DNA from 2 places in the Rheinheimera muenzenbergensis genome. Region 2 is predicted to be linked to the other one. Evidence: riboswitches for the same ligand, from Rfam matches in the RefSeq annotation. Region 2 holds a riboswitch; the other holds the start of a gene.
The links. A riboswitch is a leader RNA that binds a small molecule or an ion and turns the genes downstream of it on or off. The one in region 2 is predicted to bind thiamine pyrophosphate.

Region 1: linked by a shared signal. The riboswitch ahead of MN202_RS09920 (TonB-dependent receptor) and the one ahead of thiC (phosphomethylpyrimidine synthase ThiC) in region 2 are both predicted to bind thiamine pyrophosphate.

The regions. Positions count from the first base shown of each region.
Region 1 covers NZ_JALAAR010000007.1:87,689-96,963, reverse strand. Annotated here, with positions in the region: gene MN202_RS09940 (MerR family transcriptional regulator) at 186-368, shown strand; gene MN202_RS09935 (phosphotransferase) at 363-1,232, opposite strand; gene pnuC (nicotinamide riboside transporter PnuC) at 1,184-1,813, opposite strand; gene MN202_RS09925 (YkoF family thiamine/hydroxymethylpyrimidine-binding protein) at 1,810-2,058, opposite strand; gene MN202_RS09920 (TonB-dependent receptor) at 2,069-4,156, opposite strand; TPP riboswitch at 4,197-4,293, opposite strand; gene MN202_RS09915 (hypothetical protein) at 4,406-5,254, shown strand; gene MN202_RS09910 (methyl-accepting chemotaxis protein) at 5,251-6,897, opposite strand; gene MN202_RS09905 (cation diffusion facilitator family transporter) at 7,064-7,927, shown strand; gene MN202_RS09900 (putative bifunctional diguanylate cyclase/phosphodiesterase) at 7,996-9,275, shown strand, end outside.
Region 2 covers NZ_JALAAR010000028.1:1,362-10,636, reverse strand. Annotated here, with positions in the region: gene MN202_RS19720 (acyl-CoA dehydrogenase) at 1-1,006, opposite strand, end outside; gene MN202_RS19715 (LysR family transcriptional regulator) at 1,116-1,955, shown strand; gene sbcB (exodeoxyribonuclease I) at 2,044-3,480, shown strand; TPP riboswitch at 3,535-3,645, shown strand; gene thiC (phosphomethylpyrimidine synthase ThiC) at 3,741-5,516, shown strand; gene thiE (thiamine phosphate synthase) at 5,506-7,023, shown strand; gene thiS (sulfur carrier protein ThiS) at 7,007-7,207, shown strand; gene MN202_RS19690 (thiazole synthase) at 7,210-7,977, shown strand; gene thiH (2-iminoacetate synthase ThiH) at 7,974-9,125, shown strand; gene MN202_RS19680 (M23 family metallopeptidase) at 9,160-9,275, opposite strand, start outside.

The DNA.
Region 1 (9,275 bases), on a different contig from region 2:
AAAGCAGACAATAAAACGCAAACGTTAACACGCAATAGCCAGCAACACTATTCAACACAAATTGAAAAAGTGTAACGGTTTATGTAACAAGCTGGTTAAAGCGGGCCAACTGGCGGTACGGCTATTCACAAAATGCACAAAATGCGCTATTACTGTTTGGCTAACTACATACAAGGAAAACGAAAATGGCGTTAATGACCGTCGATCAGGTAGCTGAATTTCTTGGCGTTCAGGCAATACGGGTAGAACGGCTGGCACGGGAAAACCTGCTGGTACCCGCCGAAAAAGACAGTGATGGTAAACCAATGTTTAATGAAGAAGACGTAAAGCGGTATAAAACCCTGGCAGAGCGGCTGGGCGGGCTATAACGGCTGTTGCAACTGTTGCAGTTGTAATTGCCACTGCGCAGCCTGGGCCTGACAGCCCGGCTGTGCCAGATACCATAACCAGCAAAAGCCAGCATACAATACTTTCGCCGCTGGCAGTTTTGCTGTCAAATGCTGCAGTAAATCCGGCTGCTGCCGCAGCTGGGCATACTGTTGTAACAGGGCACTTTGCTGCGCTGTATCCAGCTTAAAATGCAAGCATAACGCGGCCAAATCCAGGCTGCTGTCGGCGCGTTGGCTATATTCAAAATCGAGCAGCCACAACTTGTTTTCCGCCCAGAGTAAATTGCCCTGATGCAAATCCATATGGCACAGCACCTCATCAACGGGCAATGCACTTAGCCTGGCTGCGGCCTGGCATACAACAGCAAACAGCGGCTTCGTTAGCTCAGCCTGCTTTGCTACAGCCTGCTGCAATTGCTGCAAATAGCTGCTGTAATCCAGTAGCGGTGTTTGTACCTGCAGTAAATGAAAGGGCACCAACAGTTGTAACAGCGGGGCGATGCCAAGTTGCGGGTAACTATAAGCGATAGCGTCGGGAATATAGTCGCTAAGCATAATCTGATAATGGTTATTCAGGCACAGCGGCGCCGGTGCTAAACCCTGTGCAGCGGCCGCATGCTGACAACGCAGCTCTTGCTGGCGGCACACAGTGGAATGCGCCGGATAACAGCGCAGTACATAATCTCCCTGCGCGGTTTTAACATGATAACTCTGATTGCTGTCGCCATGCGACAGGGCGCGCACTGCGACTGGAGGCTGGCTGACAAAAAACTCCAGCCGCTGACACAGCCGTGTTACACGCTCAATCTCACTGCCGGTTGCTGCTGATAATGACTGCGCCAAATAAAGTATCCTGCAATAGCTATAACGGTATACAGCATAAACAAGCCGGTAAGAAAATACAGATGTTTTTCGGCATACACGTAAATAGACACCGCATCTATTACCACCCAGTACAACCAGTTAGATACCAGTTTACGCGCTACCAGCCAGGTAGCGACAACGCTGAACACCGTCGTCTGGGCGTCAAGATAAGCAAAATCAGCTGCAGTATAGCTGGCCATAAAATGGCCCAACAGCACGCCGGCCAGCGCGGTAACCGCAACGAGCAGTGCATGACGTTGCCAGGGCCACTCGTATACCGGGCCGCGCGCATCAGGCGCACTCTGGCGTAGCTGCTGCCAGCGCCACCAGCCATACAGCGCCATACCGGCATAATACAGCTGCAATAACGCATCAGACAGCAGCGCCGATTGCCACATTATATGGGTAAACAACACGGTGCTTAACAGCGCTGCCGGCCAGCACCACAGGCTTTGTTTAAGGGCTAACACCACATAAGCCAGCGCCAGTAAGGTGGCTATCAGCTCCAGGCTGTGCATCAGTTGCCACTGCGCTATTGCCTGGCTCAGCAGCTCGTTCATGGTCGCAAGTCACCCTGAATAAACTTACAGACAAACACCACCTTGCCATAACGCTGAAACGACCACTTGATACAGGCTTGCAACGCCTGCATCACGCTGTCATAGTCGCCAAACAGTTGGGTGCTCATAGTGTTAGTCAGCACTGTAATGTCCGGGTATTGGTTTAGCTGGTCAATAAAGCCTTTAATCGGCGTGATGTAATCATCAGCCAGCGGATACTTACTTATTTCTACCGAAAGTTGCATAGCTTGCCTCTCAGAACTGATAACTGGCGCTAATGCCTACGCGGCGCGGCTCAGCAAATTGTTGATAAACATGGGGCTCATAGCCATCACGCGGATCGTTACCAAAGTAAAAGCCACGCACGCCAATATCCTGATCCAGGGCATTGCGTGTCCACAATGCCAACTCCCAGTTACTCAGTTGATAGTTTAAGCGTGCCCCCAGCAACTCATAACGCTGGGATCTGGCATTGTGGCCATCAGAAAAATAAAACTCATCTTTGCCCTGCAGGCTAAGGTTAAACGTCAGGCTGTCGCTGATATACCAGTCTGCGGCCACACTGTATTGAAAACGTGGCGCCTGGGCCTGCTCGCGGCCACTGAAATTGTCGCCATCCAGCGTAATGTAGCGCCCCAGTTTGGTTTTCAGCCAACTGGCAGATAAAAACAGCGCCAGCTGTGGATGCAGCTGCAGACGGTTTTCCATCTCAATACCATAGTTACGACCGCTACCGGCGTTATCAATAAAACCAGCAAATTGCGGGCCGCTATCCGGGTTTAACCAGCCTTTTACCTGCATATCATCGCGCCACATATAAAATGCCACTACCCTGGCCGTCAGGCTGTTATCGATTGCGCTGCCTTTCACACCAAACTCGGCGTTGTACAGGGTTTCCGGCTTAAAGCTGGCCTTGCTGCTTAATTCAGCTAAGTTGCCATCAGCCGCTTTGGCCAGCGCGTCACCGTTTACCCCACCGGCTTTATAACCGCGGGATGCCAGCAAATACACCAAGGCCTGGGCGTTAACCTGATAATTCAGGCTAACATTGGCGCCCCACATAGTGTCGTGGTTTTTAATGCTGTTGCCGCTGCTGTCGCGGTATTCATCATCATAACGTTCCAGCCGCAGGCCAGATACCAGGCTCCAGCCGTCCTGCAGTGGCGTAGTCAGCTCACCATACAAGGCAGCATTAACCCGGTTTAAGCTGCTGGCAAAGCTATCGGCCTGCCATAAATCCCAATTCCAGAACTGGCGGGTTAAATCAAAGCCTTTGTTTGCTGCATACAACCCCAACACCCAGTCACTGTTACCCAGCTTACCCTCTGGCGTAGAGGTAAAGCGGTAATCCAGTGTCAGTTGATCGCGCTCGCGCAAATAACGATCTGTCGTTGAATACTCATCCGGATGAATACCAACATAACTCCAGTCTTCGTCAAAACCGTAATCACTGTCTGCCGCCAGCCAGCTTAGCTGAGCCGATAAATTCGCAAAGGCTAAACCGCTGTAATCGGCTTGCAGGGCTACCGCTTTGCTTTGAATATCATCCTGGCCTGGTTGGTCGGATAAAGTGGTGCGGTTACGATCCAGCGAGAAGGCGTCATAGCCATTTTTTTGTTCAACAAAATGGCTGATCAGTTGCAGCGCCAGCTCAGCCGATGGCTGATACTGCAGTTTAAAGCGACCGGTAAATTCGTCGATATTATTGGTATCGTCACGGTTTAAGTAGGTATTTTTAATAAAACCGTCCGAGCGTTGATGCTCCAGCGCCAGGCTGTAACCCAGCTGGTCGTTGATACCATCGCTAAACTGGCCAGCCAGCTGATAACTGTCGTAGTTAGCCAGCGAGCCACTTAGTCTGGCTTCAGGTGTGTTGGTTGGGCCTTTGGTTGTCAGGTTTAACATGCCAGCCAGCGCATTGGCGCCAAAGCGGTTGGCTTGTGGGCCACGAAATACTTCAAGCTGGGCTAAATCGGCAATACCACTGATGCCCAGGCCTGAGTAGTCAATGCCGTCAATTAAAATGCCGACCGACGGGTTAATGGTGTCGACAAATTCGCTGCGCTCACCAATACCACGGATTTGCAGATAACGGCCACGCGACGCGCCGGCACTGAAGTTCACACCCGCCAGTTGTTGCAACACATCGTCCAGGTGCTGCGCCGAGGTGCGTTTGGCATCCTGCACACTGACAATGGCAACACTGCCTGCCACTTGCTGCACCGACTGCTGGCGAAAATCGCCCTGCACGCTGATGCGCTCAACAAAAGCCTCTGCTTCGTTGGCCTGAATAGAAAAACTGCTGCACACAGCCAAAGTAAGTAACGACGGGAAAAAGCGCATTGTTGTATGAATCTCCAGTAACAACAGAGATCACACCAGCTTGAGGAGTTAGCACCATCCCTCCGCCGGTATAATCCGGATCAGGTTATAAGGGTTCGCCTTGCGGCATCTCAGCTACTGCACCCCTTGGTTGCGCGGCAAGTGTAAAGCCTTTTATTTGCGCATGCAATGTGCAAAGGACGGCTAAACTCCTATAGTTGTAACGGCGTCATGTCGTATCCGCCTAACAGGGGCTGACAAGGACAGATTATGAAAAGCTATATAGAACGCGTTATTGCAGAAATTCCGCTGTTTTTTAACCACTTCAGCCAATGTTTATTCCGTCCCAAACGCTTTATTCAGCAGCAATTGGCGCTTGCTGAACACCCCGATGAGGTTAGCAAAGGCGTCGAATTTTTAATCCTGTCGTTTCTTATTGCACTGTTTATCAGCCAGTTACTGCCTGAAGCGGTTAATCCAGTAACCTTACCCGCTGACGACGCCGCTTTTACCCGGTTGGCCAGCAGTGCGCTGTTTGATTTATTTCTGCTGTTTTTTGCCGCTGCTATCAGCTTTGGCTGCCTGCGGTTGATGGGCGTAGCCAGTAGCTTTTTTGCCTATTTCCGCCTGTTTGCCTTTTTTTGCGGGGCCAGCCTGGTATTGCTGGTATTTGCCAATGCACTAACCAATATTGGCATGATAGATCCTGTGGTTGCCAAAAGCTGGATCCAACTGGAGCAAAGTGCACAGGCACTGAAGTCGGGATTAGAACAGTCATTGTGTCACACCGATGCCAACGGTGAGCTGATAGCCAACCCCGCCCTGGCCGAGCAAATGCAGCAAAAACTGACACAGACACAAACCCTGTATTTGCAGGCAACAGAGCGACCGCTGTTTATAACAGGTAACGTGCTGCAAGCCATAATGTACTTATTTCTGCTACTGTGGTTGCTTGTCGCCTGGTTTGCCTATGGTAAGCAGCAGCAACTTAGCAGCGGCAAAATCGTCTGTTCTGCGCTGCTAAGCCTGGGGCTAATTTATTTTGCCAACCTGCTGCTAAGCCTGATGCAAACCGGCAGCCAGATGATGGCGATATACCGGGCCTGCGCAGCGGTTTAAGCTGATTTAGCTGCCACGTTAAATACGCGCCAGTCGTCGCTTAATTGCATGGCCAACTGGTTTAACTGTTCACTGGCGTTGGCCGCACGGGCGGCACCATCGCTAAGTTGCACCACGTCATCATTTAGCAGATGAATATTCTGTGCTATGTCGGCAGAAACCCGTTGCTGCTGCTCTGTCGCGGTACAAATGCTTAAATTAGTCGCAGCAATGCTTTCTACCGCCGCTGCCAGCTCGGTAAAACGGCTGCCGGCAGTCTGTGCCAGTTGCACATTAGTATCGGCATCTTTGTGCGCTTGCTGCATCACCGTTACCGCACTGACCGCTTGTTGCTGCAACTGGCTGATCATCTTGCTAATTGACTCTGTTGCCTGCTTGGTATTGGCCGACAGCGTACGCACCTCATCTGCCACTACTGAAAATCCGCGCCCGGCTTCGCCTGCTCTGGCCGCTTCGATAGCCGCATTTAACGCCAGTAAATTGGTTTGTTCTGAAATTTTACCGATCACATCCAGCACACCGGAAATCTGACCGGACTCCTGCTGTAGCTGGCGCACTACCTGCGCACTATGCTGAAGTTGTTGCGCCAGGGCGCTAATGCCTGCCGCACTGTCAGCTGCCACATCACGACCGGCAGCACACAGGGTTTCTGCTTGCTGCGCTGCTGCAGCGGCATCTTTGGCATGTGCTGCCACGTCCTGCACACTGGCTCTCATCTGCCCGACTGCAGTTGCCAGCTGGTTAGCCTGATCCGCCTGACGTACCACGCTGTGGCTGACATCATCACTGCTTTGAAATACCGAAGCCGCCTGCTCAGTAAGTAATGCCGAACTGTTGCCCAACGTCACAACTAACTGCTGAAAATGGCCGATCATTTGATTTAGCGCCCGCGCCGCTTCAGCCACTTCATCAGAACCGCTGTCGTTGGCTCTGAGGGTTAAATCTGAGCTTTGCTGCACCTGTTTGAGCATATCACGCAGTGCCCACAGTGGCCGGCACACCGAACGCTGCACCGCCCAGATTAGGCCACTGATTAACAGCAACAGCAGCATACCACCAATACTATATGCATTAACCAGTTGCGTGGTAAAACGCTCTGCCGAGTCTCTTACAGTGGCGCCAGCCGCAATTTGCTGCTGAATAAAGGCTTCGGTTAAGCTGGTAAAAGCGGTAATACGTAGCTCTATTTCGTTGTTAACTGTCGACTCGTTTAAGATGCGCACTAACAGCGCGTCACTACCGGCATAACTTATCCACTCCTGGTAGTGTTTTATCGCCTTGTCAAAACTTTGGTCCAGCTCAGCATAAAACTCAGCGCTGTCTTGCGCCGGCCGGCTTTGCACAAAACCTTGCCAGTGCTGCTGCGCCCGGATCAGATGTTGCTTAACCACTTGTTCAGTGGCCTCTGCCGATGCCCAGCCGGTACGGTACTTACGAATGTCCTGTAATGCCGTTTGCTGCAAAGTTTGTTGCACTGCCATCACATCAGATAAGATGGCAAGATGATCATCATACAGCCGGTTAAATAACTTATCTTTTTGCTGCGCTGACCAAAACGCCGCCAACAGCACCAGCACTAACATCAGTAGCGGCAACACGCCCAACAACAACACCCGACCAGAGATTTTCAGCTTTGACAGCATAACAGGCTTGCACTCTCAGTGATTGATGGCGGCAGTCTAGCGGCATTTAATGACAAAATTGTGACAACCAACCACTGCGCCGCCGCGCCATCTGCAGCCGGTACAGATGACTTTAACCTGCCGCTACTCTACACTGCTACAAGCCGCCGGCAGCTAAGGAATAGCCATGTTTAATTTGCGACCACATCAGCTGCTGTTGTTATCGTTAGCGGCGGCGTTTACCACCATGGCACTGAAAACCCTGGCCTGGTATCTAACCGGCTCGGTTGGCTTTTTATCTGATGCGATAGAATCTGTCGTTAATGTCGCCGGCGCAGGCTTTGCGTTATGGATGATTAGCCTGGCGCATCGTCCGGCAGATGACGGCCACCCTTTTGGCCATAGTAAAGCGGAATATTTATCCGCCGCCTTTGAAGGCGGCATGGTTGTGCTGGCTGCGCTGGCAATATTTGTGGCTGCTACCGAGCGTTTAATCTTTCCCCAGCCGTTGGAGGCACTAGGTATCGGTACGGTGCTAACCGTGCTGGCCAGCCTGATTAACCTCGCCGTGGCGCAATTACTGTTACGCGGCGGCCGGCGCGACAACTCGCCGGCACTGGAAGCGGACGGCAAACACTTAATGACAGACGTCTGGACCACGGTTGGTGTTGTGGCAGGTGTTGGCCTGGCCTCTTACAGTGGGTACAGCTGGTTAGACTCGGTGGTAGCCATTGCCGTTGCCCTGCATATACTGCATGAAGGCGGCAATATTCTGTATCGCTCGATCAATGGTTTACTTGATAAGTCACTACCAGATAACAAAATAAAGGCTATCAGTCAGCATCTGGCTGCCATTGCCGGGCCCGACGTAACCTTTAACCGCCTGCGCACCCGCGCAGCTGCGTCGCTGCAGTTTGCCCAGGTAGATATGCTGGTGCCAGCGCATTGGAGCGTAGCACAGGCGCATAAATTAGCCGACGATGCGGAGCTGGCTGTGCAGGCACTTGGCGTTGAATTGATAGTACATATCGAGCCTAAATTTACGCCCTGACTGGAGATTTACCTGAACAGCGCTACAGTTAATACATCCCTTCTAGGACAATAAGAGCAGCAAGCAGTATGCTGATTAAGTATTCATCCGCCCCTGACAGCACTGATTATCAACAAAAGTTTTTTCACTTCCGCTTGCGCCGCCTGCTGCAGATCACCGGTTTTACATTATTTGGCCTCTTTATGGCAATGGTCGTCGCCAGTGGCACTACCAAACTGCTGATTTTTGCCGGCTGTATCGCTTTAGCCATTGCTCTGCTGTGCGCCCTAAAGCAACGGTTGTTGCTATCGGCCTATATTTTGCTATGGTCGATGGCAATAATGTTATCTGCCCTGGCTTTTAATTCCGGCGGCTTGCGCGATCTGGCTCTACTGGGCTTTCCAGGCTTACTGGTTTACGCCGCCTTACTCGGCAGTGTTGGTTTATTTTACTCTTTGCTGATTTTCGTGTTGTCGTTTTGCACTCTGCTGACCTGGCTAACGCTATCAGGCTACCTGCAGCCATTTCTCCCTACGTTAACCTGGCAACATCTGGTGTTTGTTGCTGTTATTCTGCTGGTAACCGGTTTTAGTGTTTATCTTATGGTACGTGATATGCGACTGTTGATGCAGTCGCTACAGCAGGAAAATATTAAGGTACGAGCCAGCCGTAAAGAAATAGAACGGCTGGCACATCATGATCCGCTCACCGAGCTACCTAATCGTATTCTTGGAGAACAACTCTATACTCAAATGCTGACTTACTGCCGGCAACATCAGCGACAATTAGCGGTGCTGTTTTTAGATCTGGATAACTTTAAGCCGGTCAATGACTCACTTGGCCATTCCGCCGGTGATTTGTTGCTGCGTGAACTGGCACAACGACTGAGCGCCCTGTTAAACGAACAGCAGCAAGTCATTCGGTTTGGTGGTGATGAGTTTTTACTGCTGGTGCCCTGTGATGCCGATCGTACTCCGGTCAGTTCACTGGCGCAAAACATCATCACCTCAGCCACACAACCTTTTAATATTATGCAAACCAATGTAGTGGTGTCTGGCTCTATCGGCATAGCCGTAGTACCGACCGATGGCACAGAATTCAATGTACTGTGCCGCAAAGCCGATCTGGCGATGTATAAAGCCAAAGGTGATGGCCGTAATACCTTTCGTTATTACGACGACAAGCTGGATCAGGACAATATTGATAAGTTTAATTTGCTACAACGCTTACGTCAGGCCATCCGGCAACAGGAGTTTAGCCTGTACTATCAGCCCAAAGTGGCGCTGCAAAGCGGCCATATACACTCCGTAGAGGCACTGCTGCGCTGGCCACAAAGCGATGGCAGTATGATAAGTCCGGCCGATTTTAT
Region 2 (9,275 bases):
CCAGCGCTTTGCCGCAGGAATTACGTTTTATTAGCGAGATAGTCTCCGGTGCCAGCAAATGCTGATCCATCAACCGGCCGGCCTGTAAACACGCCAGTAAACCAATGCTGATTTCTGTTTGCATATCCGCTAATTTTTTCTGGATAAGCTGATTAGCCGCCAGCGGCCGGCCAAACTGGTGACGGTCCAGCGTATACTGGCGGGCAGCATGCCAGCAGAATTCTGCCGCACCCAGCGCGCCCCAGGCAATGCCGTAGCGAGCTTTATTTAAACAGCCAAACGGGCCTTTTAAGCCACTGACATTAGGCAGCAGCGCATCCTCGCCTACTTCGACGTTATCCATCACGATTTCGCCGGTTATCGACGCCCTTAGCGAAAACTTACCTTCAATTTTCGGGGCCGATAAGCCCTTCATGCCTTTTTCCAGCACAAAACCGCGAATCTCGCCGTCTAACTTGGCCCACACCACAAACACATCGGCAATCGGCGAGTTGGTGATCCACATCTTACTGCCGTTTAGCACGTAACCGCCGGCTGTTTTCTTCGCTGTAGTGCGCATACCTGCGGGATCTGAACCCGCATCCGGTTCAGTTAAACCAAAGCAGCCAACCCATTCTCCACTGGCCAGCCTGGGTAAATATTTCAGCCGCTGTGCTTCAGTGCCGTATTCATGAATAGGATGCATCACTAAGGACGACTGCACACTCATGGCACTGCGATAACCGCTGTCTACCCGTTCTACTTCGCGCGCGACTAAACCATAACAAACATAGTTTACTGCCGAGCAGCCGTACTTTTCCGGTAAGGTTGCCCCCAGCAGGCCAAGCTCACCCAGTTCTGTCATAATTTCTTGGTGAAAATGCTCTTCGCGGTTGGCCATCAATACCCGCGGCTGCAGTTTTTCCTGACAATACTGATGAGCAGTGTCGCGGATCATCCGCTCTTCTTCGGTTAACATGTTGCTGAACGCAAACGGGTCCTGCCAATCAAAATGTGGGCGTGCCATAGCAAATTCCTCAATAAAACCAGCGAAATATTTTTAGTTATCGCCAGATTAGCCTGCTTTAATGTACAGTTAAAATATAATAATTCTGTATCAGGTATAGTTTAAAACTATGGATATTCGCCAGCTAAATTACTTTGTTGCGGTGTATGAGCAAGGCAGCGTCAGCGCCGCAGCGCGCCAATGCTGTGTAGCGCAGCCATCACTTTCATCCGCACTGCGTCAGTTAGAGCAAGAACTGGGGGTCAGTTTATTTATCCGTCTGCCTAAAGGGGTAACCCCAACTGAAGATGGCGACAAGCTCTACGGCCATGCCGGGCGCATCATAAGCCAGTTACAGTCGTTAAAAGCCTCATTTACCGAACCGGTAGCACGGGTAAAATTCCGCCTGGGGTTAATTCGGGCTTTAGGCGTAGAACGTATGAGCCAGTTACTGCGCGAGTTTAGCAACAGCCTACCCGGGCTGGAGCTGCATTTGGTAGAGCCGGATGACAGCTGTGATGCCCGCATTATCACGCCGCAACTCCTTAAAGCCGGAGAAGCCTTTGCGCCAATATGGCATGACAATTACCTGTTGGCACTGCCTCCCGGTTCGCCCCTGAGTTTACAACCGCATATTGAGTTAGCGGATTTTGAGCAACTGCCATTGATAAAACGCACGCCATGCGATGCCTGGAATACCCTGTATCCGGAATTAGTGCGTCGTGGCATTAAAGCCGATATCCGCGCCGATATTCAAACTATAGAGTATGCGCTAGGCCTGGTATCAGCTGGAGTCGGCTGTGCATTAGTGCCTAATTTTGACAATATGCAGCAACGAAATGATGTCGATATCCGACCGGTAAATGAACTGAAACTAGAACGGACAATAGGCCTGGCTTATCCAAAAAACACTAACACAGAAGCGCTTACCCTACTATTGCAGCAATGCCAGCATGCCAGTAACCGATAAGGCTAAATGGCAAAAATCATGTATCCGCGCCGCTCCAGCTGCTAAACTGGCGACATGTTTTCAGATAACAAAACCCGGATAAGCTATTGTGACAACAACACAAAGCAGTTTTTATTTTCACGACTATGAAACCTGGGGCGCTGATCCCAAACGTGACCGCCCGGCGCAATTTGCCGGTATTCGCACCGATTTAGACCTGAATATTATCAGCGAGCCCGACGTCTGGTATTGCCAGCTAGCCAATGATTATCTGCCGCACCCGCAGGCGGCACTGATCACTGGTTTAACACCACAGTTGTGCAATAAAAAAGGCCTGAACGAAACTGACTTTATGCAACGTATTCTAGCGCGCTTTAGCGAGCCGAACAGCTGTGTACTGGGCTACAACAACCTGCGGTTTGACGATGAAGTGACCCGTTACAGCCTGTTTCGTAACTTTTATGAACCTTACGGCCGTGAATGGCAAAACGGCAATAGCCGCTGGGACTTAATAGACATGGTGCGCGCCTGCTACGCGCTGCGCCCCGATGGCATTAACTGGCCATTACGTGAAGATGGCAGCCCGGTTTTTAAACTGGAAGAACTGACCAAGGCTAATGGCCTGGCGCACGAAAACGCTCACGATGCCTTATCTGATGTGTATGCCACCATTGCCATCGCCAAACTTATTAAAGAAAAGCAACCTAAACTGTTTAGCTATTTATTTGAACTGCGTAAAAAAGCCAAAGTAGCCGAGCTGATTGATGTCGCCGGTATGACGCCGCTGGTACATGTGTCTTCTAAATTTCCGGCTACGCAAGGCTGTATCAGCTGGATAGTGCCACTGGCATTTCACCCTACTAATAAAAATGCGGTGATTTGCTACAACTTACAGGCTGATCCGACACCGCTACTGCAGGACGATATCGCCACCTTGCAGCAAAAGCTGTACACCAAAACCTCCGATCTGGCCGAAGGCGAGCACAGACTGGGTTTAAAGCTAATGCATTTAAATAAATGCCCGGTACTGGCACCGGCAAAAACCTTAACTGAAGAGCGCGCCGCCCAGTTTGGCATCGACCGCGCCCAATGCCTGAAACATCTGGATTTTTTGCGCCAGCATCGAGCTACTCAGGCTAAAGCTATAGAGCTGTATCAGCAATTAAATGACTTTCCAGCCGAAACCAACCCCGATTATCAGCTGTACAATGGTTTTATCAGCGACGGCGATAAGCAAAAAATGGTGCAGTTACACCAGTTGCCGCCTGAGCAATTAGCCGTTAACGCTCCGGTATTCAGTGACGAGCGCCTGAACAATCTATTGTTTTTATATCGCGCCCGTAACTACCCCTACAGCCTGACCGATAGTGAGCAGCAAAAGTGGCAGCGCTATCGCACTGACAAACTAATGCGCGGCCTGGATAACCCCAATTTAACTATGGAAGATTTTAGCCTGGCGCTGGAGAATCTGGCGCATGAGCATGCCAGTGATGAGCAGAAGATGAAAATTCTTAAGTCGCTTTATTTATATGTGCAGAGCTTATAGAACGCCGATTGAAATCAGACCTTGAATTTCGTTAGCAATAAGTGAATACTTAGCACCATCTTGTCGGAGTGCCCAGCTGTTTACAGCGGGCTGAGACCGTGAAAACGGGATCCGTTGAACCTGATCAGGCTAATACCTGCGAAGGGAAACAAGGGGAAATTCAGTATTAGCACAGCTAAACTCCGCCCAGCGGTTTAGTTGTTTGCTGCCAGCTGCCCCACTCCGGACAAGCAACTTCAACTTGTTAACCGGAGCTTGCTATGTCTGCTAAACCTTTTTCTAAACGTGATTTACGCGCCCATGCCCGTGCCTATATTCAGGCACTGCAGGGTGAAACCTTTCCCGGCTCCAGCCGTCATTATCTTCAATGTGAGCAAACTGGTGTCAGGGTGCCGGTGCGGCATATACACCTTAGCCCAAGCCGCCTGGCAGACGGCAGCGTGCAAACTAATCCTAGCTTACCGGTATATGACACCTCAGGCCCCTATGGCGATCCGGCACAGCAGTTAGATGTACTAAAGGGCCTGCCTAAGCTGCGGCTGGATTGGATTAACAGCCGCGGTGATGTCGCCCCCTCGCCCGAGCTGCCGTTTGCTGATATTGCACTGGATGAACAAATTACCGAGTTTGATCATCAGCCACTGCAAGCCAAAGCCGGCAAAACTGTAACCCAATTACACTATGCCCGCGCCGGTATTATTACACCGGAAATGCATTTTATTGCACTTAGGGAAAATATGGCGCTAACAGACGATGGTGTCAGAAGCCATCAGGGCGAAAGTTTTGGCGCTGCAATTCCCAAACAGATCACAGCAGAGTTTGTGCGGCAGGAAGTCGCAGCCGGACGGGCCATTATTCCGGCCAATATTAACCACCCGGAAGCCGAGCCGATGATTATCGGCCGCAACTTCAAAGTTAAGGTCAATGCCAATATCGGCAACTCATCGGTCAGCTCCAGCATTGAAGAAGAAGTAGAAAAACTGGTGTGGTCTACCCGTTGGGGGGCTGATACGGTAATGGATCTGTCCACCGGCCGGCGTATTCATCAAACCCGTGATTGGATTTTACGCAACAGCCCGGTACCGATAGGCACAGTACCCATTTATCAGGCGCTGGAAAAAGTAAACGGTGATGTCAGCAAACTAAACTGGCAGGTATTTTACGACACACTGATTGAGCAAGCCGAGCAAGGCGTAGATTACTTTACTATTCATGCCGGCGTACTAAAAGACTATGTCGCCTTAACGGCTAACCGCGTTACCGGTATTGTCTCACGGGGCGGCGCTATTATGGCGCAGTGGACCCGGTTATATAACCAGGAAAGCTTTTTATACCAGCATTTTGAACAAATTTGTCAGCTCTGTGCTGCCTACGATATTTCACTTTCCTTAGGTGATGGCCTGCGCCCGGGCAGCATTGCCGATGCCAATGATGAAGCCCAGTTTGCCGAACTTAGAACATTAGGCGAGCTGACCAAAATTGCCTGGCTCTATGATGTGCAGGTAATGATTGAGGGCCCTGGCCATGTGCCCATGCAGCTTATTCAAGAGAATATGACCGAGCAGTTAAAGCATTGTCATGAGGCACCGTTTTATACACTGGGCCCTTTAACCACTGATATTGCGCCGGGTTATGATCATATTACCTCTGGCATAGGTGCGGCGATGATTGGCTGGTTTGGCTGCGCCATGCTGTGTTATGTCACGCCAAAAGAGCATTTAGGCTTGCCAAATAAAGAAGATGTTAAACAAGGCCTTATTGCCTACAAAATTGCGGCCCATGCCGCAGATCTGGCTAAGGGCCACCCGGCAGCACAACTTAGAGATAATGCCTTGTCAAAAGCCCGCTATGAATTTCGCTGGCAGGATCAGTACAACCTGGCACTGGACCCCTTTACTGCCAAAGCTTATCACGATGAAACCCTAAGCCATGAAGGTGCCGACAGCGAGCAATTTTGCTCCATGTGCGGACCTAAATTTTGCTCAATGCGGCTTAATCAGCAAATTCAGCAGGAAGAGGCATTAAATGATGCCTGAGCCAGTATCTGAAACCAAACCGATCGTCTGGACGATTGCCAGCTCTGACAGTGGTGGCGGTGCCGGCATTCAGGCCGACTTACACACCTTTAACGCGTTGGGCTGCCATGGCTGTAGTGTTATTGCCGCTGTCACAGCGCAAAACAGCACTGAAGTTGTCGGTTATGAAACCATTAGCCCGGCACTGTTTATTACCCAGCTAAATTGCCTTATCCAGGATATGCCGCCCGCTGCGGTTAAAATTGGCCTGATCCCAGATGCTGAGTTGCTGACGCAGTTGGCGAACTGGCTGGCACAACATAAAGCCCAACATCAGTTTGTTGTTATCGCCGATCCGGTACTTAGTAGCAGCACTGGCTATAATTTTGTCCGGCAAAGCACTTTGCAGATCTGGCGGCAACAGTTGTTACCATTAGTGGATTTACTCACGCCCAATATCCCCGAACTGGCCTTGCTAAGTAATTTGCCGCATCAAAATAACGACGCACAGGCGCAGCAATTGTTGCAACTTGGCTGCCAGGCAATACTGGTAAAAGGTGGCCATTTAGACGCTAGCGACAACAATACTGCTGACAGCGTTACCGATGTGCTAATTACTGCAGATAACCGTTTTAGATTAAAACAGCCCAGACTTGACGTAACACATAACCATGGTACCGGCTGCGTACTATCCAGTGCTATAACGGCGGCCTGCGCACATGGCTATGCCCTCGCCGACAGCGCTATTATAGGGCGCGCTTATCTGCAGCAGGCACTCAGCTTTAGCTATGCCACTGGTAAAGGAGCCGGTAGCTTGCAACACCATGGCTGGCCGGTAAGCCCTGACTTTTTTCCGCAGTTGCAACATAATGACGCAGCGATTGACTACAACCTCTGCTTCGCCGGCATTACTGCGCCTATCGGCTTTTATCCGGTTATTGACAGCGTACAATGGCTAAAACGTTTATTGCCGCTTGAACCCGATGTCATTCAACTACGCATCAAGCAAGGAACAGCCGAAGACATTGAACAGCAAATTTCTGAAGCGGTACTGTTAAGCCGCGACTATAAACTGAGGCTGTTTATTAATGACCATTGGCAACTGGCCATTAAATATGGTGCTTATGGCGTACATCTGGGACAGGAAGATTTAACCACAGCCGATTTAGCGGCTATAGCCTCTGCGGGTTTACGCCTGGGTATCTCCACTCATAGTTACACCGAGCTATTGCGGGCCAGACAGATCCGGCCGTCCTATATTGCTCTGGGCCACATTTTTGCCACCCAAACCAAGCAAATGCCGTCACAACCTCAAGGTATCGCCCGCTTAAAACGCTATGCTGCGCTGTGCAGCGATGTTGCTACGGTCGCAATTGGCGGCATTAATGCAGAACGAATAGATGCGGTATTAGCTTGTGGTGTATCAGGTGTCGCTGTGGTGTCTGCCATCACAGCACAACAACAGCCTGAACAAGCCTTTTCGCAGCTAAAACAGCGTGTGGAGCAACACTATGCACATCAAGTTTAATGACCAGTTGCTGCAACTCACTGCCAATTGCACCGTAGCAGAGTTGCTGATACAGCAGCAAATACAACCACAAGGGCTTGCCGTGGCAATAAATAATACTGTTATTGCAAAACAGCAATGGCCACAGCATCAGCTGCGTGACAATGACTTTGTAAATGTATTTCACATCGTAACCGGGGGCTGAAAATGCTACGCATAGCAGATAAAACCTTTAACAGCCGCCTGCTACTTGGCAGCGGTAAATTTGCCAGCCCGCAACTGATGCAACAAGCTGTAGCAGCCAGTAATTGCCAGCTGGTCACGTTAGCGTTGAAACGACTTGAGCTTGATAAAGCTCATGATGACCTGTTGTCGCCGCTTAAGGCAATGAATGTTCAGCTGCTACCGAATACCTCAGGCACAAAGACTGCGAAAGAGGCTGTTTTTGCCGCTGAACTGGCACGTGAAGCCTTGCAAACCCATTGGCTTAAGCTGGAAATTCATCCCGACGCCCGTTATTTAATGCCAGATCCGATAGAAACCCTGCTGGCGGCTGAGCAGTTGGTGAAACTGGGGTTTGTCGTACTGCCCTATTGCAGTGCCGATCCAGTGTTGTGCAAACGTTTGGAACAAGTTGGCTGTGCTGCTGTTATGCCACTTGGCGCCGCTATCGGTTCTAATCAAGGCTTACAAACCCGCGCTATGCTGGAGATTATTATCGAACAAGCCACAGTGCCGGTGATCATTGACGCCGGCCTTGGTGCACCTTCGCATGCTGCAGCAGCGATGGAGCTCGGCGCCGCAGCAGTGTTGGTTAATACTGCTATTGCCAGCAGTGAAAACCCGGTGGCAATGGCGCACGCCTTTGCTCTGGCAGTTGAAGCCGGGCATAGTGCCTTTACAGCTGGCTTGGCGCATCACAGCAGCCAGGCGATAGCGTCCAGTCCCTTTACCGACTTTCTGGCGGCACTATGATAGCAGTAGCCGACACAACATCGTCCTGCGACGGTGGCTTTATTGCGCAGTGGCAGCATCAGAATTGGCAGCAGCTACAGCTGTACAGCCGTAGCTTCAGTGCCATACAGGTACAGCATGCGCTGCAAAAGCAACAGCTTAATCTCAGCGATTTGCAAGCCTTGCTCTCGCCAGCGGCTGCCCCCTTTCTGCCACAGCTGGCAAATAAAGCGCAGCACTTAACCCGACAGCGCTTCGGCCGCACCGTTCAGTTATTTGCGCCGCTTTACCTGTCCAACCTTTGCGCTAATGAATGCACTTACTGTGGCTTTTCGTTAAGTCAAAAAGTTAAACGCCGTACTCTGACAACCACAGAGGTTGAACAGGAGTGCCTTGCCATAAAAGCTATGGGGATTGATCAGGTACTGCTGGTCAGTGGTGAGCATGAACGTAAAGTGGGTATCGACTATTTCTGCCAGATCCTACCGGTTGTCAGACCTCACTTCAGCCAGGTACAACTGGAAGTTCAGCCGTTGAGTACTGAAGACTACCGCCGCCTGAAACAGGCCGGCGTTGATGCGGTGATGTTGTATCAAGAAACTTACAACCAATTGGCTTATCAACAATATCATCTAAAAGGTAAAAAAAGTGATATTCACTGGCGCTTAGATGCCCCGGATCGGGTCGGACGTGCAGGCATTGACAAAATTGGCCTGGGTATATTGCTTGGGCTAACCGATTGGCGCACCGATGCCATCTTACTGGCGCATCATATCCGTTACCTGCAAAAGCACTATTGGCAAAGCCGTTTTAGTTTATCTGTACCAAGGATCAGGCCATGTAGCGGTGGCGCCACTGTTGCCAACCCCATTAGCGACAAAGAACTGATCCAATTAATTTGCGCCTTTCGCCTATTTGCACCAGAGCTGGAGATCAGCCTGTCAACTCGTGAGTCTGCTCAGTTTCGCCAGCATGTGGTGCCGTTGGCTATCAGCAGCATCAGCGCCGGCTCCAAAACCCAACCTGGCGGTTACAGTGTAGAACCAGAAAACCTCGAGCAGTTTAGTATTGATGATCACCGCTCACCGCAACAGGTAGCAGAGGCCTTATTGCAGCAAGGCCTGCAACCTGTTTGGAAAGATTGGGAGCCGTTTCTGGGACGGGCTTAACCACTGCAACTACTTAATGCTTAATGCTTAATGCTTAATGCCGATAGTATCCGGCGCAGCCCCACCAGCCGTTTTTGCTCAAATAAAATCGGTTGCAGTTTGTGTCATAACTGTAACCAATTGCAGTAATTCGCCAGCCTGATAAATAGG